DNA from 4 places in the Ruegeria sp. D7 genome. Region 1 is predicted to be linked to each of the others. Evidence: riboswitches for the same ligand, from Rfam matches in the RefSeq annotation. Region 1 holds a riboswitch; each other region holds the start of a gene.
What was found. A riboswitch is a leader RNA that binds a small molecule or an ion and turns the genes downstream of it on or off. The one in region 1 is predicted to bind cobalamin.
Positions count from the first base shown of each region.

Region 1 (7,273 bases):
GCGTTGCCACTCGCTGGGCAAACCATATGTGGCAACGGTCCGCGCCATGCGGCGGGTCTCGGTTGTGTGGGTTTGCGCAAACCACTTCGCCAACGCGATCACTTGGTCGATTGCTTGGGCTTCGCTCACCGCTCGCCCGGTTTCGGCCCCGTCCGCGCGCAGGATCAGGCTGCCCGAACCGAGTTCAAGCCGGATATCCGCCGAGTCATCGGCCAATAAACGCTCGGAACCTGTGTCGATGGCAAAGCCGAACTTGGCAGGTAAATCCGGAAGCTCGGCCAGACGCTGGATCAATTCCTGTGTCAGCCGAGCGGTCAGATCACCGGCTTCATAGAGTGGCGAGACCAGAATGTTGCGGCGAATTTCGATTCCGGGTTCGGCGTCCAGCAGGTTCAGCGAGGAAAGCGCGGCCAACAAGGATTGATGGTCGGTTTCCTTTACTCCACGCAGCTGAAGGTTGGCGCGGTTGGTAAGGTCGATCGTGCCATTGCCGAACCGTTCCGCCAATTCGCACAGCCCTATCGCCTGTTGGGCATCCAGGCGCGCCAGCCGAGGGCGCACACGCACGACCAGCCCATCACCGGACATCATCGGGCGATGGGCACCGGGGCACCAGCCCTGCACGATGGGCGCACTCATCCCAACCCCTCCAGGTCGGCGCGGATCGAGTTCCGGCGGGTATGCCATAGCCCTGCCTCCAGCAGTGCCCGGAACCGATCCTGCATGGCCTGATGTGCTTGCGGGTTTGCCTGTTGCAGGAAGGCGTCGACCTCTTCATTGCCCAGCGTGGCGTCGTGGTACAGATCGAACAGATGCGGTGCGACTGTGCCGGACAGATGCGCAAAAGATGCCATATGATCCAGCGTCGCCGCGATTTCAGCGGCACCCCGAAACCCGTGCCGCTGCATTCCGGCAATCCATCCCGGGTTGGCGGCGCGGGCATAGACGACGCGGCTGATTTCCTCGGGCAGGGTGCGGGCGCGCGGGTTGTCCGGGTTGGTATTGTCCAGATGATAAAGCTGCGCAGTACCACCAGTGATTTTCTTGGCGGCAGCAAATCCGGCCTCGTGCGTTGCATAATCATTGGCCAGCAACAAGTCCGTCTCGGTCAGGTCCTGTAGGTGCACAAAGCTGTCGGCGTTGGCGACGCGTTGCGAGATACCGTCCTTATCTTGCGCTATATGCTCGCCTTCCAAAGCGAAGGAACTGGCATCAAGCCAAGCCTCACCCGCTTGCACGCGTGCCTCATCCGTATAGGTTTCGGACAGATGAGTCATGTTCAGACCATAGCTGCCGGGGGCTGGCCCATAGACCCGCGCCGCAGGCTCCTGACCGGCGTAAGGATTCCAGTCGGGTGCTTCATCTCGTTTGGTCAATGCGCGGACAGCCTGACCGTACAGCGCTGAAAGCGTCGGGAACACGTCCCGGAACAGGCCAGAGACGCGCAGTGTTACGTCCAGACGCGGGCGGCTGAGATCGGTGATCGGCAAAACTTCGATGCCCGAGACCCGCTCAGACCCTTTATCCCAAACCGGCTTCACTCCCAGCAGGTGTAGCGCCATGGCGAATTCCTCGCCCGCTGTGCGCATAGTGGCCGAACCCCATAGATCGACGATCAAGCCCTTGGGGTAGTCGCCTTCTTCCTGCAGATGCCGCCGAACCAGCTCTTCGGCGAGCTTGACGCCTTGTGTGTAGGCCGCGCGCGTGGGAACCGAGCGTGGGTCGGTCGTATATAGATTCCGCCCGGTCGGCAAAACATCCGTACGCCCGCGATAGGGGGATCCGGACGGCCCGGCCTCGATCCGTTTGCCCGCTAAAGCGTCAATCAGGGCAGAGCGTTCAGCTTGGGCTGAGGGGGCAGCGTCGAATTTGCCCGTCTCATCGGGGACGCGCCCATAGATATGCAGCCCATCACCGAACTGGCTTTCCTTGATGTCGCAGACAAATCGGTCAATGCGCGTGATCGCCTCGGCGGTACAGGTGGCCTGATCGAGGCCAAGATCGCTTTCCAGCCCGATGGCCTGCGCCTCGTCCCGGATATCTTCCTGCAGGCGGTCACGGCGTTTGGGGTCGAGGCCATCCGCATTCGAGAACTCGTCCAACAGCGATTCCAGCCGCACCATGCGATCTGGTGTGCCGCTTTCCTTCATCGGGGGTGGGATATGGCCCAACGTAACCGCCCCGATCCGACGCTTGGCCTGCGCGGCCTCGCCGGGGTCGTTGACTATGAAGGGGTAGATCACCGGCAGATCGCCGATTAACGCCTCGGGCCAACATTCGTTGCACAAGGCGACTGATTTTCCCGGCAACCATTCCAGCGTGCCATGTGCGCCGATATGGATCAGCGCATCCGCGACCAATCCTTTGCGCAGCCACAAGTAAAAGGCGACGTAGGCGTGGCGCGGTGTGCGCGACAGATCGTGATAGTCGTCATCGCGCAGTTCGGGTGTGCCGCGCTCGGGCTGCAGCGCGATCAGAGCCTTTCCGCGACGCAGCGCAGTGAAGTGGAACGCGCCATTTGTGAAAGCAGGGTCGTCTTCGGGAGTGCCCCAAACCTTATTGAGATCGGCGCGGAGTGTTTCCGGCAGCGCCGCCAGCGCCGCCTGATAATCCTCTAGCGGCCATGAAATCCGGGCATCAAGAAGAGTTTCAGCAATCGGCTCGGTAGGCGCGGTGTCATACCCTTCGCCTTGCAGATCGAGCAACATTGCCTCAGCCGAGGCCAGCGCATCCAGACCCACTGCATGTGCCATCTGCCAGTCTTTGCCGGGATAGGTCGATAGTACCAGCGCCGGAACCTGCTCCGCTTTGGGTTTGTCGTGAAGGTTCAGCCAGCCGGAGACGCGGTTGATGATGGCTTCGATCCGTTCGGGTTCAGCCCGATGAGCGAAGCGAGAATACTCGAGATGCGGGTCGCGTTTGCCCGGCTCTTTGAAGGATACGATGCCCGCGTTGATCCGCCCGTCCACTTCCGGAAGGACCACATGCATGGCAAGATCAGCTGGTGAAAGGCCACGTTCCGCTTCGGCCCACGCTTTGCGGCGTGAGGTGGCCAGCGCCACCTGAAAGACCGGCACCTCTGCCACATCGAGAGGTGAGGTGCCTGATGCGCCCTTGCCTGAGAATGAGGTGGCGTTGACGATCGCCGAAGGCTTCAGCGCTACAATAGTCTCGCGCAGCCAATCGGCGGCATTTGGTGCTTTGAGCGACGGGGCAAACAGGCCGACGGCCTCAAAACCTCGCGCGCGCAAGCTGCGGATCAGCGCTGCGATTGGGGCTGTGTCCGCCGAGGTCAGATAAGCACGATAGAAGGTTACGATGATACGTTTCGCATCACCGGGCAGAGCGTTTTCTGCAGGGATCACGCCGTGATCTGGGCACCAGGCACCGCATTCGGGGATGGTCTTGGCGCCCATGACCGGACCTGCATACAACCCCGCAGCCAGTGCCATCTGCGCCAGAGCGGCCTGCGCCGCGACCTCACCGCCGGTGTCGCACAGATGCGCCAGCCGCCGCAGGGTCGAGACAGGCAGGGTAGAGTAATCATCCAGCCGCGTATCCTCGCGACCGTCTGCGGGCAGTACGGCCAGTGCAATCCCTTTGGCCTGCGCCAGCGCCAGAACCTGCTGCAAGCCGTAGGCCCAATAGGGCACTCCACCGATCAGACGGATCAGGATGCCCTTTGCGCCCTCCAGTGTCTGCTCGACATAGGTGTCGACTGAGAGGGGATGCTTCAGCGCCGTCAGATTGGCCAGCCGCATCGTTGGCATGCGTCCTTCAGGCCCACCTCCACGATGCCATCCCGCCGCGAAAGCGCCAAGGTCACTGTCGGAAAAGGACAGCACCACCAGATCAGCCGGGCTTTGGCCCAGATCGGTCGGGGTCTCGGTTTCTTCGAGCCCATGGCTTTCGCGGAAGACGACGTGCATAGGTCTTACTCGGCAGCCTCGGTTACACCCACGAGGATATCCCGGATCTCGGCCTCTTTGATATCGTCATGCTCGGCAATGACCACAAGGCGCGAGCGACGGTCTTCGCCGGGCTCCCACGGGCGGTCATATTGGTGACGCACGCGCGCACCGACGGCCTGAACCAGTAGGCGCATGGGCTTGCCCTGAACGGCGGCATAGCCTTTGACGCGCAGGATATTCAACTCGTTGGCCAATCGTTCAATCTTGGCGACCAGATCAATCGGATCGGTTTGCTCGGGCAGTTCAACGATGATGCTTTCGAAATCGTCATGCTCGTGATCGTGATGGCCGTCGTGATGGCTGGGACGCGCGTCCATGTCATCCTCGGCCGCGGCTTCTAGACCCAGCACGACGCGGACGTCCACGGCACCCTCAGCCACTTCGACTACGGGCAGGGGGCGGGGCGCTTCGGCGGCGATGATCTCTTTCGCTTTCGCAACGCCTTCCGGGCCAGCCAGATCGGGCTTGGTCAGCAGAATGATGTCGGCGCAGGAAATCTGATCCTCGAACACCTCGGACAAGGGAGTTTCATGATCAATCGAGTCATCTGCCATGCGTTGCGCATCCACCGCCTCGACATTCGGTGCAAACCGACCAGCGGCCACAGCCTCGGCATCGGCCAGAGCAATCACGCCATCGACGGTGATTTTCGAGCGGATATCGGGCCAGTCGAACGCCTTCAGCAGGGGTTTTGGCAGGGCAAGACCGGAGGTTTCGATCAGGATGTGATCGGGGCGCGGCTCTAGTGCCATCAGGGCTTCAATGGTCGGGATGAAATCATCGGCCACGGTGCAGCAGATGCAACCATTGGCCAGTTCCATGATGTTTTCTGCGGGGCAATCAGGAATGGCGCAGGACTTCAGGATATCGCCATCGACGCCGACATCGCCGAATTCGTTGACGACCACCGCCAGACGCTTGCCCTGCGGGTTCTGCATCAGGTGTTGCACCAAAGTGGTTTTGCCCGAGCCCAAAAAGCCGGTGATCACAGTGACGGGGAGTTTCTCAAGATTGCTCATTTCAGGGCTCCAATCGGGGGAATGCGGGCCGCACAGTTTTTGCGGAAATGTTCAGGACGTTCGCGCCATTTGACCAAACCGTCCTCGGTGGCGAGGTATTTGGCTGCGCCTTCGACGATGGTTTCGACATGGTCGATCTCGTTCAGATGTTCATACACGAAAGTCCAGCGATCCGGTCCTCCGCGTAGCACGATCGAGCAGCCTTCATCGCAATTCGACAGGCATTCCACAGCTTTCAAGGTAATGCCTTCGGGCAGGCCCGCCTGTTCAAGCGCCTTGTGCAGCAACGTGCCGGGGCGCTGGGCGTCATCCTCGACAGGCAGCCCGCGACGGCAGGTAGTGCAAACCAGCAGTTCGACCGGTGCGGTCTCGGTCATGTCTCTCATCCCCCCAAATCCTCTTCGTGGGGGACGGGGTTTCATGCGGGCCGATCACAGCCCCACACCGGAACACCCCGTCCGGTTTCATCTTCGGGCGTTGGCAGGTCTCCCGGCTTGCGGATGTCAGAGGAGGCCTCTGTCGGATGTCCCGCCTTCCCGGCCATACTGCCAGTGGCTTTGGGCACCCTCTCCGGTCACGGTCGCGGGGGCGGCTGCGTTTGACGGCAAAAACCGCTGACGCATTCCCTTTTCATCTGCTCTCGCAGACACCAACGAAAGGGACATGCGGCAGGGCAGGGTTGCTTGTCAAGCGAGTCGCGCCGATCCGTGAAAAAGCGGATAAAAAGCGACCTGTCGGGGTCGCTGGGCGGCATGATACTTCTGCAACGACGTGCTGGCATGGCAGCAAGATGCGAACAGGAGGATACCGCGCATGAAAGTAGGGTTTATCGGGCTGGGGAATGTAGGGGGCAAGCTATCTGGATCGCTGCTACGAAACGGTATCGATCTGACGGTTCATGACCTGAACCCGGATCTGGTGACCGAATTCGTCGCCAAGGGTGCCAAAGCCGCCAAAAGCCCGGCGCAACTGATGCGCAATTGCGATGCTGTTATAACCTGTTTGCCTTCTCCTGCGGCCTCGGATGCGGTGATGCAGGAAATGTTGCCAGAGGTCGGCCCTGGCAAAATCTGGATGGAAATGTCGACCACCGATGAAGCCGAAGTCAAACGCCTTGGCGCAATGGTCATTGAACGAGGTGGGGCTGCAGTGGATTGCCCGGTTTCCGGCGGATGTCACCGGGCAGCGACGGGTAATATCTCGATCTTCGCAGGCTGTGATCGTGAGACTTTTGAACGTATCCTGCCATTCCTGACCACCATGGGGCGGCGCATTTTGCACACGGGCGATCTGGGCTCGGCCTCTGTTCTGAAGGTGTTGACCAATTATCTGGCTACCGCCAACCTGATCACCTGCGCCGAGGCTTTGGTGACAGCCAAGGCCGCCGGTATGGACCTTGGAACCACCTATGAAGCGATCAAGATATCGTCAGGCACATCCTTCGTGCACGAGACCGAAAGTCAGGTCATCCTGAACGGCTCGCGCGATATTTCCTTCACCATGGACCTGGTGAAAAAAGATATCGGTCTGTTTCAGGAGGTCGCCGACCGTGCCGGAGTTCCCCTTGAGATAAACCCATTGATGATCAAGATTTTCGAAGATGGTATCGCGCGATATGGTGAGCGTGAACTGTCCCCGAACATCATCAGGCGGCTAGAGGACGCGACCGGACTGGAGATCCAGGCGCCAGGGTTCCCAACCGAGATGCTGGACGACGAGCCAGAAGAACCGGGTTACGAGGTGATCCCGCAGAATCGGTAGATCAAATAATCGGCAAGCGTTGCGGCTGTCTGGCGACCTGGTTGGACAAAATTCTGGGGCTATTCTAAATAGGTCAACAGGAATCCGACACCGGCACAGGCAAGAGAACAACTTATGACCAATGAGACCTTTCTCATCGTAACAACGATGAAAAACGAAGGGCCTTTCATGATCGATTGGGTGGCCTACAACCACGCAATCGGCTTTGATGACATTCTGATTTATACCAATGATTGCGCTGATGGTACCGATGCCATGGGCAAACGGTTGCAAGCGCTTGGCTGGGCTCACCACGAACGAAACAGGCTGGGTCCGCGCGCCGCGCCGCAGGTTCGTGCATTTTCGCTTGCGCGGAATCATCCAAGCTATCTGTCATCGGATTGGATTCTCAGTTTGGATGTGGACGAGTATATCAATATCCGTTTGCCCAATAGTGATATAAGAAGCCTCGTTGAGGCCAGCGGCGTGGCGGACGCGATCTCGATCTGCTGGCGCATGTTCGGAAACGCGGGTCAGAACGAT
Region 1 is NZ_JBQFPG010000002.1:373,084-380,356, forward strand. It holds gene cobG (precorrin-3B synthase) at 1-639, opposite strand, end outside; gene cobN (cobaltochelatase subunit CobN) at 636-3,929, opposite strand; gene cobW (cobalamin biosynthesis protein CobW) at 3,935-4,990, opposite strand; gene ACRZ9U_RS04750 (DUF1636 family protein) at 4,987-5,367, opposite strand; cobalamin riboswitch at 5,453-5,659, opposite strand; gene ACRZ9U_RS04755 (NAD(P)-dependent oxidoreductase) at 5,765-6,751, shown strand; gene ACRZ9U_RS04760 (glycosyltransferase family 2 protein) at 6,866-7,273, shown strand, end outside.

Region 2 (7,273 bases), on a different contig from region 1:
GATTTTGTTAGTTCAATTCGTCTTGCGGGCCGGCCGTGTGGATGCAATCTAATTGCAGATGACGCAAAAAATTTGGAACAGATCAATGCAGAAACGCATCGCAATTACCATCACGTTAGTCTCGATTACGGCTGGTTGCTCAGCCCAGTTCACCGGGGCCAAAAGCAAAGCACTTGAACCAGGCAACGTGCCAGATTCGGTCGTAGCGCTGGCAGGGCCGGCGCAGGATTTGACCACAGCGCGCCTCCTGCCCGAAGACAATTGCTTTTGGTATGAGCACAGCGGACCCGTCGAGACGACATTGGTACCATTGCGCGCGACGAATGGCGCTCCGATCTGCATTGCGCGCGACGCCTGATCGAAATGAGGGCAGCGACGTCCATGTACGCTGCCCAATATTCATGAGCGGGCTGTGACGCTATCTTCGGCAGAGTATAGGAAAGCGGTCGAGCCGGTTTTCACATTTGGGTAGAGGTCATTGATATGAGCCATGATCATTCGCACACATCCAGAACTTGCGCGACCGCCGATGCTTCTTGGCTCAGGCGTGCCGTGAATTCTGAGATATGTGTCTCGGTCTCCAACGTATAGATAAAGGGCACGAGAGCCGAGAGCATTATTCGGCCCGGGCTCCATGCCATTCCGGAATTCCGCGTATTCGGGGTTGCGCTCGATCATTGAAGCGGTTGGTGTCCAGTGTGGCCATTCGACCTTTCGGCGGATAACATAGGTGCCGGGCTCGTAAAGGTTCCCGCGCGCGATCGCTACGCCATAGCGCATTGCGGTCCCGCCTTCTTCGATATGGTAGAGATAGCGCGCGACGGCATCCACATGGATGTCACCTGGAACCAAACCATCATTTGCCGCGACGCGTCTTGGTAAAAAACGGTCATGAACACCCCACGGATTTGAGGTCATTGGATCGTAACCAATTGGCGTGACCTGACTGTCCCAATAGGTCTTCTGCGATGCGGTTGGCCAGGTTTTGGCGATCAATGGACTGGCCGCAGACGCCGAGAACAGCGCTGTGGTGGATTGAATGAAATGGCGCCTTGTAAGCATAGGTCTCGTCCTGGTTCACAAGTTTAACGTATTTGGATCGCACTATCGCGAATTAATTCGAATCTTAAAGCCTCTAGCAGCTAGAGCTTCAAGAGGTTTCAGGTAACGCTTGGATTACCCAGTTGATCACGTGACCGGTTGCGTGAATCCTGCTTCGGTCGAGTTTACATTGGAATAGGTCGCAAAGACAATTGACACAGGCGAAGCCGCCATTGTAGCGGTGATTTGTTTTCGGTTCCTGATGGCGGAAGCCAAAAGGATTAAAAGGGAATACGGTTCGGTGTTTTCAATGGCGCCAATTCCGTAACTGCCCCCGCAACTGTGAGCGGAGAGCGATGCCAAGACACCACTGGTTCGTAATGGAACCGGGAAGGTTGGCGGAGCGAGCACCCGCGAGTCAGGAGACCTGCCGTAAAGCGCCGGGCTATGCCCAGACTGAACCTGTCGGCCTTACGGTCGATTCAACCTGACAAGCCGCCGGGTGAGGCGGTAGGGAGAAAGAACATGCATATCGAACCGGGCATCGTGAATGGTGCCAAAATCGCGCTTTCCTATGTTACCGCCGCAGGTGCGGCTACTTACGCAGCGAAAGAAACGTTTTCCACATTGCGAGCGAATGGACCTGCATCTTTTGTTATGCGCTCGGTGCTCGCCACCGTTGGGGTTTTCCTTTTCTTCGAAGTCCTGCCGCATTTCCCGGTTGGTGTCTCTGAAGTCCACTTCATCCTAGGGTCGACGCTGTTTCTGCTTCTCGGTGCTGCACCCGCGGCTTTTGGATTGGCAGCTGGTCTCCTGATTCAGGGTGTGTTTTTTGCCCCGTTCGATCTTCCGCAGTACTTCATCAACCTGACCACTCTGCTGGTGCCGCTATTTGCGCTACAAGCACTGGCCAGCCGCATCATCGCACCCGGCACAGCATATGTTGACCTCAAATATGGCCAAGCTCTTGCCCTAAGTGCGACGTATCAGGGAGGAGTAGTCGCATGGGTTGGGTTCTGGGCCTTCTACGGCCAGGGTTTCGGCGCAGAAACCATGGCGTCGGTTCTGTCCTTTGGCGGTGCTTATATGCTGGTAATTGTCATTGAGCCGATTGCTGATCTGGCAGTGCTTGCGGCAGCCAAGGCGATGCGCGGTTTGAACAGTACAGGTCTGGTGACTCCGCGTTTGTACAACGCTGCGAAAGCTTGACCAAAGTTTGAAGCGGTGTCCTAAACTTGGGTTGCCGCGAAACAACCAGTAGCCGCAGGACCAAAATTTTATTGTGGCGCGTCTCGAGGGCGCGCCACATTGTTTTTAGCCGCTAGAAACCTGTACCCAACGATCAGGGTGATTTGGGTCCTGTATTCGTAGGAAAAGATACCTCGTTTCCTTCCACGATTTGATCCTGTTGGTGACATTGTCCAGAATCAAATCGCCTTCACTCGAGCGATAAACCAAAACTGCATGGCCACTGCGATTGGTGTCTAAGACAGTTGCAATAAGTAGCTTCGTAGGATCCAAGCCGTTCTGCATTAGTTCAAACTTCTTTTGCAAAGCGAAATCTTCGCAATCCCCTGACCCCTGCATTGGTAGCGTCCAGTATTCCTTTGTCCCGTATTGGTTTTGATCCGAAACGGCGCGGATCCTCCGATTGACGCGCAAGTTAATCGCTTTAACGATCTGTTTCTCCTGCGCTTCTGGCAGACCAGAAGTACGAGTATTCGCGCACGCCCACGAATAATCTTTGCAGAGTGATTTGGCGCCCGATGGCGCCTGAACCTCTCTATCTAGTTTGATCCAGGGAAGCTCAGAAGCTTGCAATGAAGCGGCGGAGACAAGGTAGCTGCATATGATACAGGCCAACGATAGATAAACTGGTAACCGTTCCGAAAGTTTTTTCTGAGCGGAAGTAGGTTTTGTCATATCTGCTTTCCCCATACTCGTTTCTCCTGGGTATCCGAAGCTACCGAGCCAAGAGAACTCTATTTCAATCTTTTATGTTCATCGACGCATTACAACAGCTTATTCAATTTAAAATGCAGAGCAGCAAAGTTCGCGAGCGCGCAGTTATTAGTCGTGATTGTGTGCGTGAGCTTAATTGAGATTCTTGCAGCAGCATAGAAGAAAGCCGGCTAGTAGTTCTGGGTTAGAAACGCTTGAGGTTTGGGACGGATTTGGATGACGCGTCAAGCCGAACATCTTTGTGCAATGACATGGGTATCAACCGTTCGCCGGGGCGCACCCTAACAGTGTATCTGCGATTATATGTTTCATGCGGCCAGATGTAACTGGCAATTGCAGATTTCCCCTTACCAAGGTGTGCAGGTTTTGATTGGAAATTCTAAAACAATGACTTCGTCGCTACACTCAGTCCTCTGTTAACGCGCACAGCGACGGGAGCGATGAGTTGGGCAGGCTCAGTGGCCTACGAGCCATATTGCGTCAGGTTTCTATTATGCGTGTAAGTTTCGTACGATCGACTTTGGAGGCATGACGCTTGTCCATAGGAATGTGCTTAATCGAAATCACATTTGGAACGTCAAAACCAAGCGCAGATTTAGTCCAATCGTCGATGTGATCCGCGGAACCTTGGACGCAAAGTGTGGGGCCTGCTTTGGTATTGACGAGCGCGCATCGATCTACACCTGGCCATCGCTGTGCCGCGACTTCGATAGCAAAGGGGAAGAGCGTACCTGAAAAGACTTCAATTTCGGACCCGACGCGCCCCCATAACCATAAACGCCCGTCATCATCCAGCGCGCCAGCGTCACCGGTCCGGTGCCAAATGACGTCACCTTCCTTGATTTTGTTGTTCTTTGAGTGGGTCGGGTTCAAATACCCGTCATTCACATGTGCGCCGGCGACCTGAATTTCATTGTCGCGGATGCGGAGCGTGATTTCGGGCACCGGGTATCCCACAAGAAGACCCCTTCCAACAGCCATGTCGCGGTGATCCTTCACCGTGATATCCGCGGCGTCAAGATGGGCAATCGGTTCAGCCTCGGTCGACCCATAGACGCACACAACTGACAGGCTGTGCCGGGTTCTCAACGCCTCGACAAGACTCGGAAACACCGGACCGCCGCCGGTAAACACCGTGTGCAACGGACCGGTATCGTCGGATTGAACCAGTTTTTCACATAGCGATGGTGGGATGAGGGCCCGGGTGATCTGTTGCGTTTGGAGCCAGCTTTCCAACTGCACAGTCGACAGGCGGTCCGGCTTGCTGAACCTCCAGTTGGGTAGAACACTTGTGCGCCCGGCCGCCAGATTGATCAGGGTGAACACCGGAAAGGCCACCAGATCGCGCTCGGCCTTGCGGCTGTCGAGGAGGGGTGCGATGGCATCGTACTGCGCCATCAAAAACGCGTGCGAGCGCGGAATGGCTTTGGGCTGGCCAGTTGTACCAGAGGTAAAGGAAATAAGGGCGATATCGTCCGGTTGTACCTTTTGCGCCACCGGGTTGCTACGGCTTTTACCAGGCGTCAGCAGGGGCAGGGCCCAGAGATCCGGAACCAGAAACTTCAGCAAAGAATACGCACCCGCTGCACAGAACGCTTTTGGCTTCGTTGTTCGGGCGGCGTGGCGCAGACCGGCCAGCCCTAAGGCTGGCTCTGGTAAGACAACGGTTGCGCCAAGGGTCCAAAGCGCAGCCAGACTCGCATATAGGTCCGCGTTGACAGGCATGGCCAACAACACGCGATCACCTGACTGGATACCCTTGTCCTGCCACCGACCTGCCAAGTGCTGAACGCGCGTGTGCAGGGTTTGAAAGGTGATCTCGCGGCCCTTGCCGTCCACTATGGCTGTCCGGTCAGGAACCCGTTTAACCGCCGCGGCGAATTGGGACAGCAGGTCAGCCATTCAGCTTCCGTCCAAGCAAAGTATAGCGCCGGAATATTGTCGCGCCTTCCGCTGCACTGCGCTCGGCGGAGGTGTTGTCATCATGGATCAGCGCATGAATGGCGGTTTCGTACCCCATCCTGAACGCCGCCTTGTGAAACCGGTGAGCCAGATGCCGTCCGGCGCCCGGTTCGAGACTTGCATAGGTCTTGAGGATTGCGGATGCCGGATTGGGGCCTTCGGCATAATTGGGAATGCCAAACAGAAACCCGGCCAATGTCCCGTCATGGCGGCGCGCAAAAAGGATCAGCTCGCGCTTCATCATCGGCACAACTGGCATATACATGGCCAGAAAATCTGCCTCGGCAATCGGCTTGTAGAACGCGTTGTTTGAGAACGCACGGGTTGAAAGTTTGAAGACCTGACGAAACAGGGCCTCGGGGTCTGTTCCATCCCATTCTTCCACGACAAAACCATCGGTTACTGGCGGTGCTGATCCAGCGGCGGTCCGCAACGACACCCGGGCCGAAAAATACCGGCTGATCTCTGTAAATCCCGCCGACTGGAAAACCCTGGGCTCATGAAGTTTGTTGGTAGGCTCCATCAGGAACGGAGCGGACCCGTCGCTATCCGAGACGAACCGGTAACTGTGCCAGGTGTCGCCCGACATTGGCCCAATAATGCGGTTGAGGCCGGCGTCTTTCACCCTCTCGATCCCTTTGCACAGGATTTCGGCACCGGCTTCGGGCGTTTTGCAGGAAAAATCGCCGAAGGTCGCGGCGCGCGCGCCTTCCCAGTTCGGACCGTTCAGATAAACGGTCAGCTTCGCATCCGCCGTTCTGATGATCTCTTTGGTCATGAAAAAACTCCGGCAAAGAACCCAGCACTTAGCGATCCAGCAACGATCCAAACGTAGTAAAGCAAAGGCGGCGCGAGGGCCAACAGCGTCAGCCTGAGCACCCGATCTTTTTCGAACCAATGTGGTCGGAGCAACGGCGCAGCGACTGAACAAGCTAATGAAAACAGGGCCAGTACCGTCAGCGGCTCGGCCCAGTTCGACTGTTCAGAATTCAGGGAAACAGCCCATGTCCGAATAAGAAACAGGACAGCCGCAGCAAGTGGTATCACAATAGGAATGGGACGCAGCGCCACAGCAGCGAGGCCCATAGCCAGCCCCATCGCGCTGAGCCCAAAGAAGGAAACCGCATCCCATCCCGTTGCATTTCCAGCCGCAAGCCAACCGAACCCCAAAAGCCCCAAGGCGGCTATGATATCCAGATCGGGGTACTTACTGTCACAAGGAGAAGCGGTACGCGCCCAGCCATGTGCGGCAAGAACCATGATCGGCAGTACTGTGTTCTGCAGCTTTGCGGCGGCCAGCAGCAAAAAAACCGCGACAACATAGACACGGGTCGCATGTTTGCTCAGGCCCAGTTTGGTTCCCACTACGCCGAAACTGGCAAGGGCGGCAAAGAACATGGCGGCCAACAGGGCGAGCTCTGCCAAAGAGCTGAAATAGTGGCCGTTTAGGAAAATCAACAAGCCAAGCGGCAGGAACAGGTTGTCAAACCCGCGCCAGCTTTGTGCCTCGACCAATGTGCCAAAAGCCGCAACCATAAGGCACAACATCATGATGTTAGATGGCGGGAGTTTCGATAAGAACAAGAAGCAGATGATCGCAACCAATAGTGTTACGACAAAAAATACCACTGATCCTTCTAAGCTCTTGTCGCCATCTTCTACCACGTAGCGTTTGGTTCCATACGTGGTCCCGGCAAGCGCAGCGGCTGCATCCGCGAGTGTCAGAACGGCGATTGGCAGTATGTAGAACAGCGTGTTTTCCCCGGCTAGCAGAAAGCAAAGCCCAACTGACAGGGCGAGCAGAAAGTCGCCGTAGGACGTACGATCCACACCATGCAAAGTTGCACCCAGACCCGACGAAAAACGAGGCAGGCGTAGCACCAGCATCACCAGGATTGTGGCCGCAATCAGCATGTAAACCGGCCAGCGATCGGGAAACAACCAGGGCAGCAGCAACGCAAAGAGGCCGGTGCTGACATGCATAAGCTTGCGCTGCACTTCGGGTTTCAGGCCCGCTGTATTAGCCAGATTGCGTATAATCATCATTACGCCGACCAGAGCCAGCACCGACCCCGCCGCCAGCAGAATCTGCCCAATAACAGTCACGGTTGAAACTCTTCGACGACGAAATCCGAATAGAAGAATGCCATGTCGCGGGCCTTCTGCTGTGTTTCGATGTCGGTCAGGGTTTCAACCTTGTTTCTGAATTCCGGCGGAACCCTCCGGGGTGCCATCATGTTCCAATAGACTAGTCGGGCATTTGGCTCCGCAGCGGTCAGGATCGACCCGTAAACCTGATGGAAGGTCT
Region 2 is NZ_JBQFPG010000003.1:195,345-202,617, reverse strand. It holds gene ACRZ9U_RS05990 (hypothetical protein) at 59-358, shown strand; gene ACRZ9U_RS05985 (L,D-transpeptidase) at 400-1,062, opposite strand; cobalamin riboswitch at 1,278-1,490, shown strand; gene ACRZ9U_RS05980 (energy-coupling factor ABC transporter permease) at 1,567-2,250, shown strand; gene ACRZ9U_RS05975 (transglutaminase-like cysteine peptidase) at 2,356-2,979, opposite strand; gene ACRZ9U_RS05970 (AMP-binding protein) at 3,484-4,905, opposite strand; gene ACRZ9U_RS05965 (hypothetical protein) at 4,898-5,743, opposite strand; gene ACRZ9U_RS05960 (hypothetical protein) at 5,740-7,071, opposite strand; gene ACRZ9U_RS05955 (BtaA family protein) at 7,068-7,273, opposite strand, start outside.
Region 2: linked by a shared signal. The riboswitch ahead of ACRZ9U_RS05980 (energy-coupling factor ABC transporter permease) and the one ahead of ACRZ9U_RS04750 (DUF1636 family protein) in region 1 are both predicted to bind cobalamin.

Region 3 (7,273 bases), on a different contig from region 1:
TGGATGTACAAACCATCACAGGTCAAATCACCTTGCTCAACAGGCCCTACGATCTTCCACCTGTAAGTTCGCTTGTCAGCTTTGAGGCTGCTGCGCGGCATGTAAGCTTCAAGACCGCTGCAGAAGAGCTGAACGTCACGCCGGCCGCAATCAGCCATCAGGTCAAAGCGCTGGAAAACGAGCTGCAATGCGCGCTGTTTCTGCGCCATCATCGCGGCGTGGAACTTACTGAAAGCGGTGCTTATCTTCTTGTTGCCCTTCAACGTGGTCTGGAAGGCATCAGCGAAGCACTTGGGCAGTTGCGGCGTCAATATGACAGAAAAGGTGTGACGATCCGCTCAACCACGGCTGTCAGTTCACTTTGGCTCACCCCGCGCCTTGCGCAATTCTGGAAGCAATACGGACATGTTTCCGTGACGCAGGTCGTGACCGACCTCGGCATCGACACGTCAAAATGCGACCTAAGTATCCATTACGGCGATTCCAGTCGCGAAACGGGCATGTTCAAGACACTATTTCACGACAAGATCATGGCGCTTTGTAGCCCAAGGTTTGCGCAACAGAATCCCATCAAACGTGTTGAAGATATTGCCAGGGTCCCCCTAATTCATCTCGACGCTCCGGATACCGGCTGGACCGACTGGCGTGCCTGGACGCAGAAACTCGGCTATGAAGGCCCGCTGAATTCCGCGCATCGGGTCAACAATTACACGATCGCGCTTCAGGCCGCTCAGGACGATATGGGCGCAGTGCTGGGATGGGAGGGACTGACCTCGGAGCTGACCGCATCCGGAAAACTGGTCAGACTGTTGCCGCAAACCATCTCATCGCAACTGGATTTCTACGTGAAACTGCACAACACCTCATCCGACCGCGCCAAGCTTGTGTTCAAGTGGCTCGGCCAAGCGGCTGACGGAAAGGTTTAAACTCGGCTCAGACCTGATCAGGACGAAATATCTTGGGAGCGAAGATCGAGGGCCTTACCGTTGATTTCTCGCTGTCCTGAATAAAAGCAAGAACACAAACACCGATCCGATTGAAGTTGTGACGATCCCCACCGGCAATTCCTGCGGAGCCAGCAGAAGCCTGCTGAGAATGTCAGAGCCGGTCAACAAGGCAGCACCAACCATAGCGGCGGTAGGTAGAAGGTTTTTGTGCAGGGGACCTGCGATCCCGCGTGCAATATGCGGCACCATCAGACCGACAAAACCAATCACTCCGGCTACGGAAACAAACACGGCCGTTGCCAAAGCTGCGGTGAAAAACATGCTGAACCGCAGACCCCGAACCGGCACACCCAGAGTTGCGGCAGTCAAATCCCCGGTCAGCAGCGCATCCAACCAGCGGCTGCGATAAAGCGAATAGCTCAGGATCAGCAGCAGACCGATGCACACCAGCGGGAACGTCTCCCAACGGGCCAGGCCCAGCCCCCCCAGCATCCAGAAGATGACAGAATGGGCGGCGCGGCTATCACCGGCGAAGATCAGATAGTTGGTGATGGCCGAAAACAAAAATGACACAGCCAGACCCGCAAGGATCAGCTTTTCCGGTGCGCTGGTGCGAAGCCCATGAACCAGCGCCAGCACGATGCCCGACGCCACAAGACCGCCGCAAAAGGCAGCCAGAGGCAGAGTCCAGAAACCCAGAATATCTCCGGTCACGGTAATTACAAACACCGCCCCCGCTGCCGCGCCCGAGGACAGGCCGAACAGAAATGGATCGGCAAGGTCATTACGTGTGGTCGTTTGCAGCACCACGCCAACGATGCCCAGCCCGGCACCGATCACGGCTGCCAACAACGCGCGGGGCAATCGCAGGTCGAATACGATCCTATGCAGCGGCGACATCTCTCCGTCCTGCAACCCGGTACCGCGCAAGATCGCGGTGAAGGTCTCGGACAAAGGTATCGAGGTTGTGCCGTAGATTGTGGAAATCAGCAAAAGGGCGGCCAAAACGACCGCCCCCAGCAACAACGTCAGGCCCAATCGGCCCATATCAGCTCTGACCCGGATGCATCGCGCGCGCCATCTTCGAGATCGCTTCGATATTTGCCGGTCCGGGCGTCAGCTCTTCGTAGCGCAATCCGATCCAGCGTTCGTTCTTGACGGCATCAGTCTGCGACATGACGGGATGTTCCTGCAGGAACTTGAAGGTGTCCTCGGCGCCATTGCCGGTCTGATAATCCAACAAAACCAGGAATTCCGGGTTCGATGCGGCAACGGCCTCCCACGAAGTGCGGCCCCAGCTCGTGTCCATGTCATGAGTGACGTTTTCACCACCAGCGGCTGTGATCATCGCATCGGGAATCGCGAATTTACCGGCGGTAAACGGAGCATCTGCAGGACCATCCAGAAGAAAGACGCGGGGCTTGGGCAGTTCAGCAGTCTTGGCATCGATCGCTGCCAGCTGCTCTTTCCAGCCCGAGACCAGAGCCTCGGCCTTGTCTTCGACTTGCATCACCTTGCCCAAGCGCAACACATCGCCAAACAGAAGATCCATGCTGGCTTCGGGGCGATCCTTGTCCAGATGGACACAGCTTTCCGTTAGAACCAAGGTCTTGATTCCGAACGGTTCCAATGTATCTGGGGTCACATCACCACCCGGCTTCATGCCATAGTACCAACCTGCAAAGAACAGGTCGGGTTCAACCGCCACCAGGTTTTCGACGGTCGGATATTTCGGCGCAAGCTCGGGGATGTCGCCGCGCAGAGCATCAAAATCAGGGCTGGTCTTGTACCAGCCGGTGATGCCGGTCAGGCCGACGATCTTGTCCTGCAGACCCAATGCAAAGGCCATATCGGTCATGTTCATGTCATGCACAACCAGGCGCTCGGGCGCGGTATCAAAAACCAGTGGTTCGCCGCAGTTGTCTACGGTGACTTCTTGCGCAGCAGCACCGCTTGCCATGGCGGTGGCAAACGCCACGGGCCAGATGTATTTCATCTCAGTGTGTTCCTTCGACTAAGTTGAGACTGTGGTTCTTCGAATATCAAGCGCCGGGATCACGCGGCCTTCGTGGAGAAAGCAGAGGAAATCAACGCCAAAAGTTTCGCGGACTCTTTCGGGTGTCAGCACCTTGTCCACCGACCCAAACTCGATCATACGGGTCGATTTCATCAGCGCCACGTGTGTGGCGAATTCGGGGATCATGACCAGATCGTGTACAATCATGACCACGGTGATCCCAAGCTCGGCGACCAAAGACAGCATCCGCCCTTTTGCATCAGGATCCAGATGGTTGGTCGGTTCGTCCAGAAACAGCAACGAAGGGTTCTGCGCCAAAGCACGCGCGATATGGGCACGCTGACGTTCGCCTCCGGACAGTTGGGCCATGCGCTTGTCCGCGAGATTGGCGAGACCGGTCAGGTCTAAAATCCGGTCCAGCTCTTGCGCGTGGCCTTCGGTAGAGCGGTCCGCACGGATGGGTATTTGCCCCAGCGCAACATAATCGCGTAACGCCAAGCGTCCATCGGGCAGTTCCTGCTGACCTACCACTGCGATCATGCGCGCACGCTTTTTGGCGGAGAGCTGTTTCAGACTGCGTCCTTTGATCCGAACATCGCCAAGTGCCAGCGGCTCAGCGCCGCACAACAGATTGAGAAGCGTCGTTTTCCCCGCCCCGTTCGGGCCGGCGATGGCTAGAATGGAACCCTCGTCCAACTCGAACGAGACGCCCTGCAACAGGACATCTCCGTTAAGGGCATAATACTCAAGGTTTTCGGCAATCAGAAAGGGTCGCAACGTCATTGCGATGCCCCCTGTTCGATCCGCGGCATGCGCGAGAGGGTTTTATTGAACAACGCCTGCGGGCGATCAGTGGCATTTGTCCAGCCATCCGGGCTTTCACGATATTGCGCTGCAAACTCAGCCAGCGCCTGCACCTCATCCGCGGTCTGAATGCCACCAAAAAGGTATTGCGCCTTTCCTACGGCCTGGAACCCAACCGTTCTGGGACTATCGCAGCCTGCCATGCAAGACGACGCGCGGATCGCAAAACTGCGATGTAATTTCCCGGTCAACGCATCGCAAATTTCATCAAGGGGCAGCCCTTCAGTGCAGCTTTCGCAGACTAGAATGAAATGATCAGGCGTATCTGGCATGGTCCACTCCACTTGTTTCCAAGCGCATGCGGAAGCTGCCGACAATGTAAACACGCGATTGACGCGCCATCAAAGCCTCCTTCCAGGACGCCCCGCCCCGGGTTGGTTAAACATCTGATGGCAGGTCTCCTGACTTGCGGGTCCGCGCTCGGCCAACCTTCCCGACCCTGTGGACCAGTGGCTGTTTGGCCTTGCTCACCGCTTACAGTTGCGGGGGCAGTTACGGAATTGGCACCTTTTGGCAAACCTCACCGTATTCCCTTTTCATCCCGCGGCAACACCACCGGGAACCATCAATCGATTGAGTGCCCGAGAACACCGGACACGTCAATGATAAAGTCGAAGGCACCCAACTCTGGTCGAGGATCGAGCGCGGGCAACCACGTGTCCGTAGCACCAACCGAATGGGTTGGGCTGCGCGCCGAATTTGTCTGGCCACGGCTGTCCATAGTTGGTGTGTTTGGAAATTAGACAATCTGAGGTAAGCTGAACAAATTTAGAGGTTTAGCTTTGTCAGCGCCTTACCCCTGTTTGATCATTGCCTGGGTTTATCCAAGGAGACGGTTCTTTGACGCATGTTTCGCAAAACGCATTGCCGCCGGATATTGTTGATGATGTCATTGACCACAATCTCGAGGCCGTTGCACGGTGGAAAGGCCATCGCTTAAGGGCTCAGCATGGGCGCAGTCACGGGTGCGTGGCTGCAACATTCACTGTCAGAAACGATCTACCAGAACAGTTCCGTCACGGCCTGTTTGAACAGCCCGCTGCCTATTCAGCCGCACTTCGCTTTTCCAACGGCGCGCATCTGGATGACCGGAAATCGGATGCCCACGGGATGGCGATCAAGCTTTTTGACGTGCCAGGCCCCAAGCTGATCGACGCCGAGGCACTTGCGCATCTGGGGACCACACAACTCAGCGACGAGTTCGATTTCGTATTGGTCGATCAGGATGTGTTTCCCAGCTACGTCCCCGATGAATATGAGCGATTGGGCAGGCTTGTCGCCACATTACAAGCGGTCCAGCACGCGATCAAAGGGCGACGAAAATGGAGCCTTAGGTTGATCACCAAAGGGCTGCGCGCAGGATTTCGCGCCTTCCTCACTCGTGAAGGCAAGCGTCAGTTTCGCGTCGCGAGTGATTTTGCCTCGAACTATATGCACTCGCCTTTTGAGGTCCATTTCTGGTCGACAACACCGTATCGGCTGGGCCCCGATCTAACGGTCAGATACTTGGCCCGCAGCGCGAAACCAAAAATTCCGGCACATCCGGTAGACGACCCAGATGGGATCGGGCAGTGTTTGCGGCAAGACGTGGCCGATGGAGATAATCACTTCGAGCTGTGTGTGATTGAGCCCCCGCGCCCGGCCGACGAATTCGATGTGCTCGACAATCGCATCCGGTGGGCATGCGACCCGCAACCAGATGCACCTCTTGATCCGTACCATCATACCGTCACGCCCGTGGCGGATATCACGATTCCCAAAGGTGCAGAATTTGATCCGCAGAATGGAGACGCGATGAGCTTCGCGCCCTGGCGTGTCACGGCAGATCACGAACCTTTAGGACCGATTAATGCGATCCGGCTCAGAACCTATCTGAGCTTGGCCCGCGCCCGGTTCCCGAATCGATGACCAAACGGAGATGTATTGATGCTGGACGTTGATGATCTGATCAAACTCGGATTCAAGATCTCCCCACCCGTTACGAGCTATTTAGCCGCGATCAGGCTTGCAAACGCCGCGAAGATCCACCGACCGCGGCCCTATACGATGGGCGCAGACTACACGACATGGCCCGGCGTGTTTTCCCATCGCTGGATCGGTCGGCATACAACGCCAGAAGACCTCTCACCCGTCCTGCCGTCGGAAAGCGAAGTTGCTGATCTCTTTCGCCGACGGACACAAATGGATGGCAGCCCGCTTACCTTGATGTGCCCGCAAGGATCGACACTTTTGTTTATCTCGGCCGCACAATGGTTTACCGACAGTTTCCTGCGCACCTTTGGGGCGAAAGGACCGGTTGATCAGACGGATTCGAACCACGAGGTCGATCTGTGCCAAATCTACGGGCTGAACGATTTTCAGACCGACATGCTGCGCGAACGCGATCCCGATACCAATGAATTAACCCACCGGTTGGCCTTTCGTCTGGATACACAAGGCGAGATGTGGGCCCCGAAGCTGTTTCAAAAGAACCAATCCGGTGGTGTTAAGCTTGCGCCCCCCTTTGATGGCAGTCTTGCCACTGGCGAGAATTACGGAAAGCCCCTGCACGATCCATGCAAGCTGTGGAATGCGGTGAAACGGGCGCATCCGGGTCTCAGCGATCACGCGATTGACCAGCTACTGCTCGACTTTCATGCAACCGGGCTCGATAATGGCAATGGTACCATAGGTTATATCGCGATCAATACACTGATGTTGCGCGCCCATAACACCTTTGCCGATCTGTTGTGGCGCGAAAAGCGCGGCATATCAGGCTGGGATAAAGAGCGTGTGTTCCAGACCACACGCTGCACCTTGATCGCATTGCTGATCAAGCTTGTGCTTGAGGATTACATCGCCCACATCGCCAATATGCCTTTCAAACTACCCGTTGGCGTCAATCGCTGGCAACCGTGGCATCATTCCAACCAGATCGCGATTGAGTTCAATTTGCTCTACCGCTGGCATTCGATGATCCCCGAGCGATTCATAATCGACGGCGCACAGGTTGGCCCAGAAGGCTTCAGGTTCAATCCACGACTGGTCGAACAAACGGGCTTGGCGGAAATGATCCGATCTTTGTCGCGCCAACCTGCGGCCCGCATGTCGCTGCGCAACACGCCCGATTTCCTGTTCCAAAGGCCTGCGCCCGGTGCTCCTGCCCCTGTCGAAGCTACAATTGCCCTGACGCGTAAGGCGCGTCTTCCGTCGCTGAACACTTATCGTCATCATTTCTGCCGCAAACCGCATTCAAGCTTTACTGAGATGGTTGGTGATCAGCCGTTTGCGGACGAATTGATTGCCGACCTGAGCCGGCTCTATTGCGACGTCAATAGGGTCGAGTTGTTCCCTGGTCTCTTTGCGGAACAGCACAAGGGCGATGTGATCATGGGCGATCTGATGACATCGATGGTGGCGTATGACGCGATCACGCAGCTTATGAACAACCCGATGGTGTCCAAAA
Region 3 is NZ_JBQFPG010000014.1:39,779-47,051, reverse strand. It holds gene ACRZ9U_RS17155 (LysR substrate-binding domain-containing protein) at 33-926, shown strand; gene ACRZ9U_RS17150 (iron ABC transporter permease) at 981-1,994, opposite strand; gene ACRZ9U_RS17145 (ABC transporter substrate-binding protein) at 1,996-2,943, opposite strand; gene ACRZ9U_RS17140 (ABC transporter ATP-binding protein) at 2,962-3,747, opposite strand; gene ACRZ9U_RS17135 (DUF1636 family protein) at 3,744-4,100, opposite strand; cobalamin riboswitch at 4,203-4,410, opposite strand; gene ACRZ9U_RS17130 (catalase family protein) at 4,669-5,736, shown strand; gene ACRZ9U_RS17125 (peroxidase family protein) at 5,755-7,273, shown strand, end outside.
Region 3: linked by a shared signal. The riboswitch ahead of ACRZ9U_RS17135 (DUF1636 family protein) and the one ahead of ACRZ9U_RS04750 (DUF1636 family protein) in region 1 are both predicted to bind cobalamin.

Region 4 (7,273 bases), on a different contig from region 1:
CAGCGTGCAAGGTTGCGACCTGATTGTCGCCCTTGCGCATACCGGACTGGGATCGGCAATGGCCGAGCCGGATATGGAAAACGCGATCATCCCGCTGGCCGAGATGCCGCTGATTGATGCCGTCGTCGCAGGCCACACCCATCTGACACTGCCCGGAAAGGCGCATGATGGTTATCCATTCGTCGACAGTACGCGGGGGCTTGTCCATGGAACGCCGGTTGTCATGCAGGGTTGGGCCGGGTCTCATCTTGGGATCATTGATCTGACACTGCAAAAAGATACCACCGGCGATTGGCGCATTACAGGCAGCCATGTCGAAGCACGGGCAATCGCTCAATCGGGTACAGAAATACCCGAATGCCAAAGGATCACAGAGCTGTTTGCGACCGGCCACGCTGCGACGCGCAAAAGGGTGACCAGGCCAGTGGGCACAATCCCACACACGCTGCACAGCTACTTCTCATATTGCGTACCGGATCGCGGTCTGGCCTTGGTTGCGGCGGCTCAGGCCGCTGCCCTACGCCCGCATTTGGTCGATACCGACTGGGCAGATTTGCCTATCATATCGTCAGCCGCCCCGGCAAAGTTCGGCGGGCGCGCAGGAAGCAAGTACTACACGGATATCCCCTCAGGCGAGATTTCAGTTCGACATATCGCCGATCTCAGTGTCTTTCCTAATGAATTGCGCGCGATGCTGGCCTCAGGTTCTCAGATTCGGGACTGGCTTGAGATGTCAGCCGGGCTGTTCCATCAACTTGGATCAGACGCCCCGATCGATCTTGCCGATCCTCAGCGCACGGGCTTCAATTTCGATGTCCTGCATGGCGTCACCTACCAGATCGATCTTTCGCAACCGGCGCGGTTCGATACGCTCGGTCGAGTGATTGATCCGGCATTTTCCCGCATACGCAACCTGGAATTCGATGGGCAGCCGATTGCGCCTAACCAGAGTTTCCTTGTCGCCACCAATAACTACCGCGCCAATGGCGGCGGTCATTTTCCAATTGCGCGACAAGCCCGTATGATTGACCTGCCTCAGATCAGCATACAGGATATTCTATGCAAATACGTCGCCGGGACACTGCCCGCCGACCCACTTGCGCATGCACCGCGCTCTTTTTCTTTTGTACCAAACCAAAGGCAGGGCGCGATCCTGACAACGGGGCCGCGCGCGCTACACCATGTTGCAGAACTTGCTGAGTATCATCCACGCATTCTGCCCGACGATGCGGATGGTTTCATGCGTATTCATCTGACCTTCTGACGGGTTGCCATTTTCAGGGGATGCACCTATATCGGCTTTGAGAGGTTGGCGCGGGCGAGCGCCTCGCCAACCTGGTCAGGTCCGGAAGGAAGCAGCCACAACGAGCCCCGCTTGGGTCGATGTCCAACCTCTCACTTAGAACCTATCAGCCGCAGGAGGGCGTTTATGATTGTAACAAAAACCCTTCGGGCAGACCGGTTCTGATCCTTTCCGATCAACTGATTGCCTGAACACGTCGCCGGCGGATGCGCGATTGCCATTCGACGGGATTGCTGTTTCTGATCACAGGCAGACCAATGTTACTTTCCTTTTCGGACCTCGGATGGTCCTCTCATTTCGCGGCTCAGCATACGGCTGATCCGTCACTTCTTCCGTATCGCATCTCGGCCGTACACCGGGATCGACTGATCGGGCTGAGCCCTGAAGGTGAATCGCCTTTGTTATCTCTGGATCAATCAACCGGCGCATATGCCGTTGGGGATTGGGTTATGGCGGATGAAAACAAACGCATACGCCGCGTGCTGGACCGGCGCAGCCTGCTGCAGCGCCGGGCCGCAGGTACAGGGGCAGCGGCGCAGCTGATCGCTGCAAATGTTGATGTGCTGTTCATCGTCAGTTCCTGCAACGCCGATTTCAATCTGCCACGATTGGAGCGGTATCTTGCGCTGGCGCATCAGGCAGGCTGCTATCCGGTGGTCGTTCTGACCAAGTCGGACATGTGCGATGATCCGAGCCTTTATGTAGATCAGGCCCAATCGCTCGCCCCGTTTCTGACGATACTTGCGGTCAACGCGCTGGATCACGGCGATCTCGAACAAGTTCTGTCGTGGTGTCCGAAAGGACAAACCAGCGCCTTGCTTGGATCATCCGGCGTTGGGAAAACGACGCTCGCCAACGGGATGACGGGGCAGGATCAGGCCACCGCAGGTATCCGTGAAGATGATGCGCGCGGCAGGCACACAACAACTGCACGCGCCTTGCATCGCATGCGCAATGGCGGCTGGCTGATCGATACGCCCGGCATGCGCGCGTTGCGTCTGCTGGATGCGCAGGAGGGGTTGGATGAGGTATTTTCGGACATCTCAGACCTCAGCCTGGATTGCCGCTTCTCGGATTGTCAGCACGAGACCGAGCCCGAATGTGCGGTGCAGGCGGCAATCGACGCTGGTACGCTTGATCCCGCGCGGCTGGACCGCTGGCGCAAGCTGCGGCGCGAAGACCAACACAATTCCGCTTCGGTGGCGCAGGCCCGCGCCCGCGACAAGGCGTTCGGCAAGATGGTGCGCAGCGTGATGCACGAGAAAAAATCCCGTAAAGGGCTATAACGAAGCTGGGCACCGACCTACCGGTGCCCAGCGCTATCAGGCGATCAGTCTAGGCCAGACTGCCGCATTCCGTCTTGCGAATGCACCTATATGGCCGATCTTGGACACTCCGAATTCGCTTGGTGCAAGCAGATGGCGCCCGGCTTTGGGTCCATAGAGATCGGCAAGACGCCAGACAGCATCCGGCGGCACCATTTCATCATCTGCGAAGGTAAACAGATCGACACGTTTGCCCAAGTCTTTCCAGCGGGCGGCGGGCAGTGTCGTGCCGATCTCTGGCACATAGCTTTTGGGGGCGGTGCACCATTTGCGCCATTGCCAATAGACTTGGGCAGGCAGGTCCGATCCAAACCCGACCAACCGCCCGGGCAGGTAGCCAAGCGCCTTGACCACCAGCGGCGCGTGACCATACCAGAACAACGCCGCCAAAGCGCGATAAGGCCAAGGGTGATCCGCCAGCGTTACCAGACCCGAACAGACACAGATCATCCTGTCGATCTGATCGATATCGGGTTGGATCGGGCCAAACATTCCGCCCAAGGAATGACCGATGCTCCATAGCTTGGCCTGCGGAAACCGTCGGCGCATCTCGGCCCGGGCGGATGGAATGTCGATCAACGCCCAATCGGCCATGGTGACATTTGACCGCTTTTGCGAACCCACCAAAGAGTGACCAAAATCCCGGTAATCGTAAGTCAGGCAGGCCATGCCCTGTTCTTCGGCGAGCCATCGGGCGAAGTACTGATAGTAATCCCTCGGCACCCCAGTCGCACCGTTTATGACGACCACCTTTTCGGGGTCGGCAACCGGACGGTAAAGCCGCGCCGACAACATTGCCGGGCCGGACGGGATTTGAAAATCCTCGGTCACAACCGCCTGCTGCGTGTCCAACATGGTGCCCTCCAATACCGACTGAACTGATCAGTTCACCCGAAGCGCCTCAAGTCAAGGTTGACGTGACTGGACCATACGTCACTTGCCTGACGCAATCTTCTTGACTCGGGCACGGCGCAGCCGCTAGCCATGTCGCGATGGTTCTCGCGCCCAATCGGGCCGGGATGAAAAGGGAACACGGTGCGGTTCTGCCCGGATAAATCCGGAAAGAACCTAGTCCGAGACTGCCCCCGCAACTGTAAGCGGAGAGCAATGCCGAGATACCACTGGCCTTGAAGGCTGGGAAGGTCGGCAAAGCGATGACCCGCAAGTCAGGAGACCTGCCATCGGATGTAGAACCGAAACTCGGGCGGGGTGTCCGGGACGGGTTTGATCGTGCTCCGCAACGACCAACCTGTGCCACGCCCGCGCCTTGCGCGCGGAGGGCGCATTGATGATCTGGAAGACCAAAACACACGAATTCACGGCGACCGTGTGCCAACGTACTGGCGCACCCTGCCCCGCATTGGCGCAGATGGCGCGGGCTCTGACGCAGGCCATGTCGTCTGCACAGCCGATCACAAAACCTGAGTTCGAAATTGAAGGCAGCATAGACCTGTCGCACTGCCCAGAGGGGTGTACCGCCCGCTTTCGCGCCCAATGTGATCAGATCCGCGTATTCTGCGGCGCCGATCCTGAAACTGCGATCGACCGGCTTGATGACTACGCTGACATGATGTTCGGGACCGAGTTCAGCAGCCTGCCCTCTGACCTGCTGAGGAACCATCCGTGCGCCATGCTTGAGGCTTCGCTTCTGGTACCACATACCGGTGGCGAAATCTCGCCACATGTTGGTGTCTAGGCCGTCAAACGGCTTGAACACGGGCCGGTTCAACGGCCCAAAGCATCTGGGCATTTGTCTCGACTGCGCAAGGACGCACCGTACGCAATCGCTTCAATGCCGCCTCAGGCCGTTCACCGCATTCAACCATCAGACGCAGAACCACCATCCCGGATCGGCCACAGCCACCACGGCAATGCACTAGCACACGGCCACCACCTGACAACGCCTGACGGGCAGTCGCGCCAACGCGGGGCCAGCGCTCCACAATCTCCTTGGGTGGCGTGCCAAAATCATCGATCGGCAAATGCACCCATCTGCTGGCACGCCCCTGAATATCAGCGCCAAAATTCCGCGCACCATCCTGAATCATCTCAACCTCAGTCGTCATCGAGATCACAAGCCCGGGCTTCCAGTCTGCGATAAGATCAAGGTCTTCTGCATACGTTCCTCCACGCCCAGGCATCGAGGACAAGGCCAAGGTGCCTCCGCCGACCTGCAACGCATAAACCACCAGTTGCGACATAATCTCCCCCCAAACAAACTTCACCCAACAACATACTGGTCCAATAAATAGAATAGAGTGGATTTTAGCCGCATACCCACGCATTCCAAAATGAAAATCGTCCCGGCTGGCTGTGGACGCGGGCGGCGGGGGCCTCTACGCTGCGGCGTAACGCGAATCCGACAGAGCAGACATGACCGAGACGCCCAGCCCCGCCTACCAGGTTCTTGCCCGCAAATACCGCCCCGAAACCTTTGCCGATCTAGTCGGTCAGGACGCCATGGTGCGCACTCTGAAAAACGCCTTCGAGGCGGACCGGATCGCGCAGGCCTTCATCATGACCGGCATCCGCGGTACCGGCAAGACGACGACCGCTCGGATCATAGCCAAGGGTATGAACTGCATCGGTCCCGATGGCAGCGGCGGCCCTACCACCGAACCCTGCGGTCAATGTGAACACTGCGTAGCCATCATGGAGGGCCGCCATGTCGATGTGATGGAGATGGACGCCGCCAGCCGCACCGGTGTCAATGACATCCGCGAGATCATCGACAGCGTCCGCTATCGCGCTGCGTCCGCGCGCTACAAGATCTATATCATCGACGAGGTTCACATGCTGTCGACCAGCGCTTTCAACGCGCTGCTCAAGACGCTGGAAGAACCCCCCGAACACGTGAAGTTCATCTTTGCCACCACCGAGATTCGCAAGGTCCCGGTGACCGTCTTGTCCCGTTGCCAGCGCTTTGATCTACGCCGGATCGAGCCGGAGGATATGATCGGACTGCTTCGCAAAATTGCAGGTGCCGAAGGGGCACAGATTGCCGAGGATGCGTTATCGTTGATCACCCGGGCCGCCGAGGGATCGGCGCGCGATGCGACCTCACTGCTGGATCAGGCGATCTCGCACGGGGCCGGTGAAACCAGCGCGGATCAGGTGCGCGCGATGCTGGGGCTGGCCGATCGGGGCCGGGTGCTGGATCTGATGGATATGATCCTGCGCGGCGATGCTGCAGGCGCGTTGACCGAGCTGAGCGGGCAATATGCCGAAGGGGCTGATCCACTCGCCGTCTTACGCGATCTGGCTGAAATCACGCATTGGGTTTCGGTGGTCAAGATCACCCCGGATGCCGCCGAAGATCCCACCGTTTCCCCCGACGAACGCGCCCGAGGTCAACAAATGGCCGAGGCTCTGCCCATGCGAGTCCTTACACGCATGTGGCAAATGCTGCTGAAAGCGCTCGAGGAAGTTTCCGCCGCACCCAACGCAATGATGGCTGCGGAAATGGCCGTGATCCGCCTGACCCATGTGGCCGACTTGCCTAGCCCGGAGGAGCTGATCAAGCGTCTGCAAGATACGCCTCCGCCGCCCAATGGTGGCCCCGGCAAGGGAATCGGTGCGCCGGGACATGCTCCTGCCGCGCCACAGGCTGTGGCCCGATCGGCCTATGCCGCATCGGGAATCGGCGGCAACGCAGGCGGGCCAACGGCCGCGCTGGCCCAGGATGTGCAGGCAGCGCTGGCACGCTATCCAACATTTGAACATGTGGTCGAACTGATCCGAGCCAACCGGGATGTGAAGTTGTTGGTCGAGGTCGAAAACGGCGTGCGTCTGGTATCCTACCAACCGGGCAGGATCGAGTTCGCCCCAACCGACAACGCCCCGACCGACCTGTCACAACGATTGGGCGCGTCGCTGCAGCGTTGGACGGGCAACCGGTGGGCCGTTTCTATTGTCGCTGAGGGCAACGCACCGACCATTGCCGAGGTACGGGACGCTGCAGACTTGGCACTGAAGGCCGAGGCTGAACAGCATCCTCTGGTGCAAGCAGTGCTGACTCATTTCCCGAAAGCGCGGATCAAGAGCATCGAAACCGCAGAACAACGCGCCGCTCAAGTCGAAACCGAAGCCCTGCCCGAGGTCGAAGACGAATGGGACCCGTTTGAAGAGGACTGACTTTCGAGCATAAGCGCACCTCAACGAAATGCTCCCTCCCCCGCCACGGGCCACCGGCTAACGCCGATACCCCTGAGCGGCTTTGGGCCCGGCAGCGCCCCTTGCCCCCTGCCGTCCCCAACGGGAGGAAAGGTCTTGCCAAAGACCTTGACGACGGGCGGGAGTATCCTGACCTCTTGTGCCGCGCGGTTACGCTTCGTATCTAGGCCACAAATCGAGTGACAGGAGATTACCGATGCTAAAAGGTTTAGGCGGCCTGGGTGACATGGCCAAGATGATGAAATCCGCGCAGGATCTGCAGACCAAGATGACTGACATGCAGGAAGAGCTGAACACCATCATGGTTGTCGGCGAATCCGGTGCCGGGCTGGTCAAGGCCACCGCGACCGCCAAGGGCGAGTTGAAAGGTCTGGATATCGACCCGTCGATCTTTAACGGTGACGATAAGGAAGTAGTCGAAGACCTCATCCTCGCCGCGATCAAGGACGCCCAAACCAAGGCGCAGGAACGT
Region 4 is NZ_JBQFPG010000003.1:392,828-400,100, forward strand. It holds gene ACRZ9U_RS07000 (bifunctional 2',3'-cyclic-nucleotide 2'-phosphodiesterase/3'-nucleotidase) at 1-1,264, shown strand, start outside; RNA gene ffs (signal recognition particle sRNA small type) at 1,303-1,401, shown strand; gene rsgA (ribosome small subunit-dependent GTPase A) at 1,561-2,589, shown strand; gene ACRZ9U_RS07015 (alpha/beta hydrolase family protein) at 2,626-3,483, opposite strand; cobalamin riboswitch at 3,605-3,825, shown strand; gene ACRZ9U_RS07020 (hypothetical protein) at 3,917-4,324, shown strand; gene ACRZ9U_RS07025 (phosphatase domain-containing protein) at 4,329-4,829, opposite strand; gene ACRZ9U_RS07030 (DNA polymerase III subunit gamma/tau) at 5,002-6,762, shown strand; gene ACRZ9U_RS07035 (YbaB/EbfC family nucleoid-associated protein) at 6,998-7,273, shown strand, end outside.
Region 4: linked by a shared signal. The riboswitch ahead of ACRZ9U_RS07020 (hypothetical protein) and the one ahead of ACRZ9U_RS04750 (DUF1636 family protein) in region 1 are both predicted to bind cobalamin.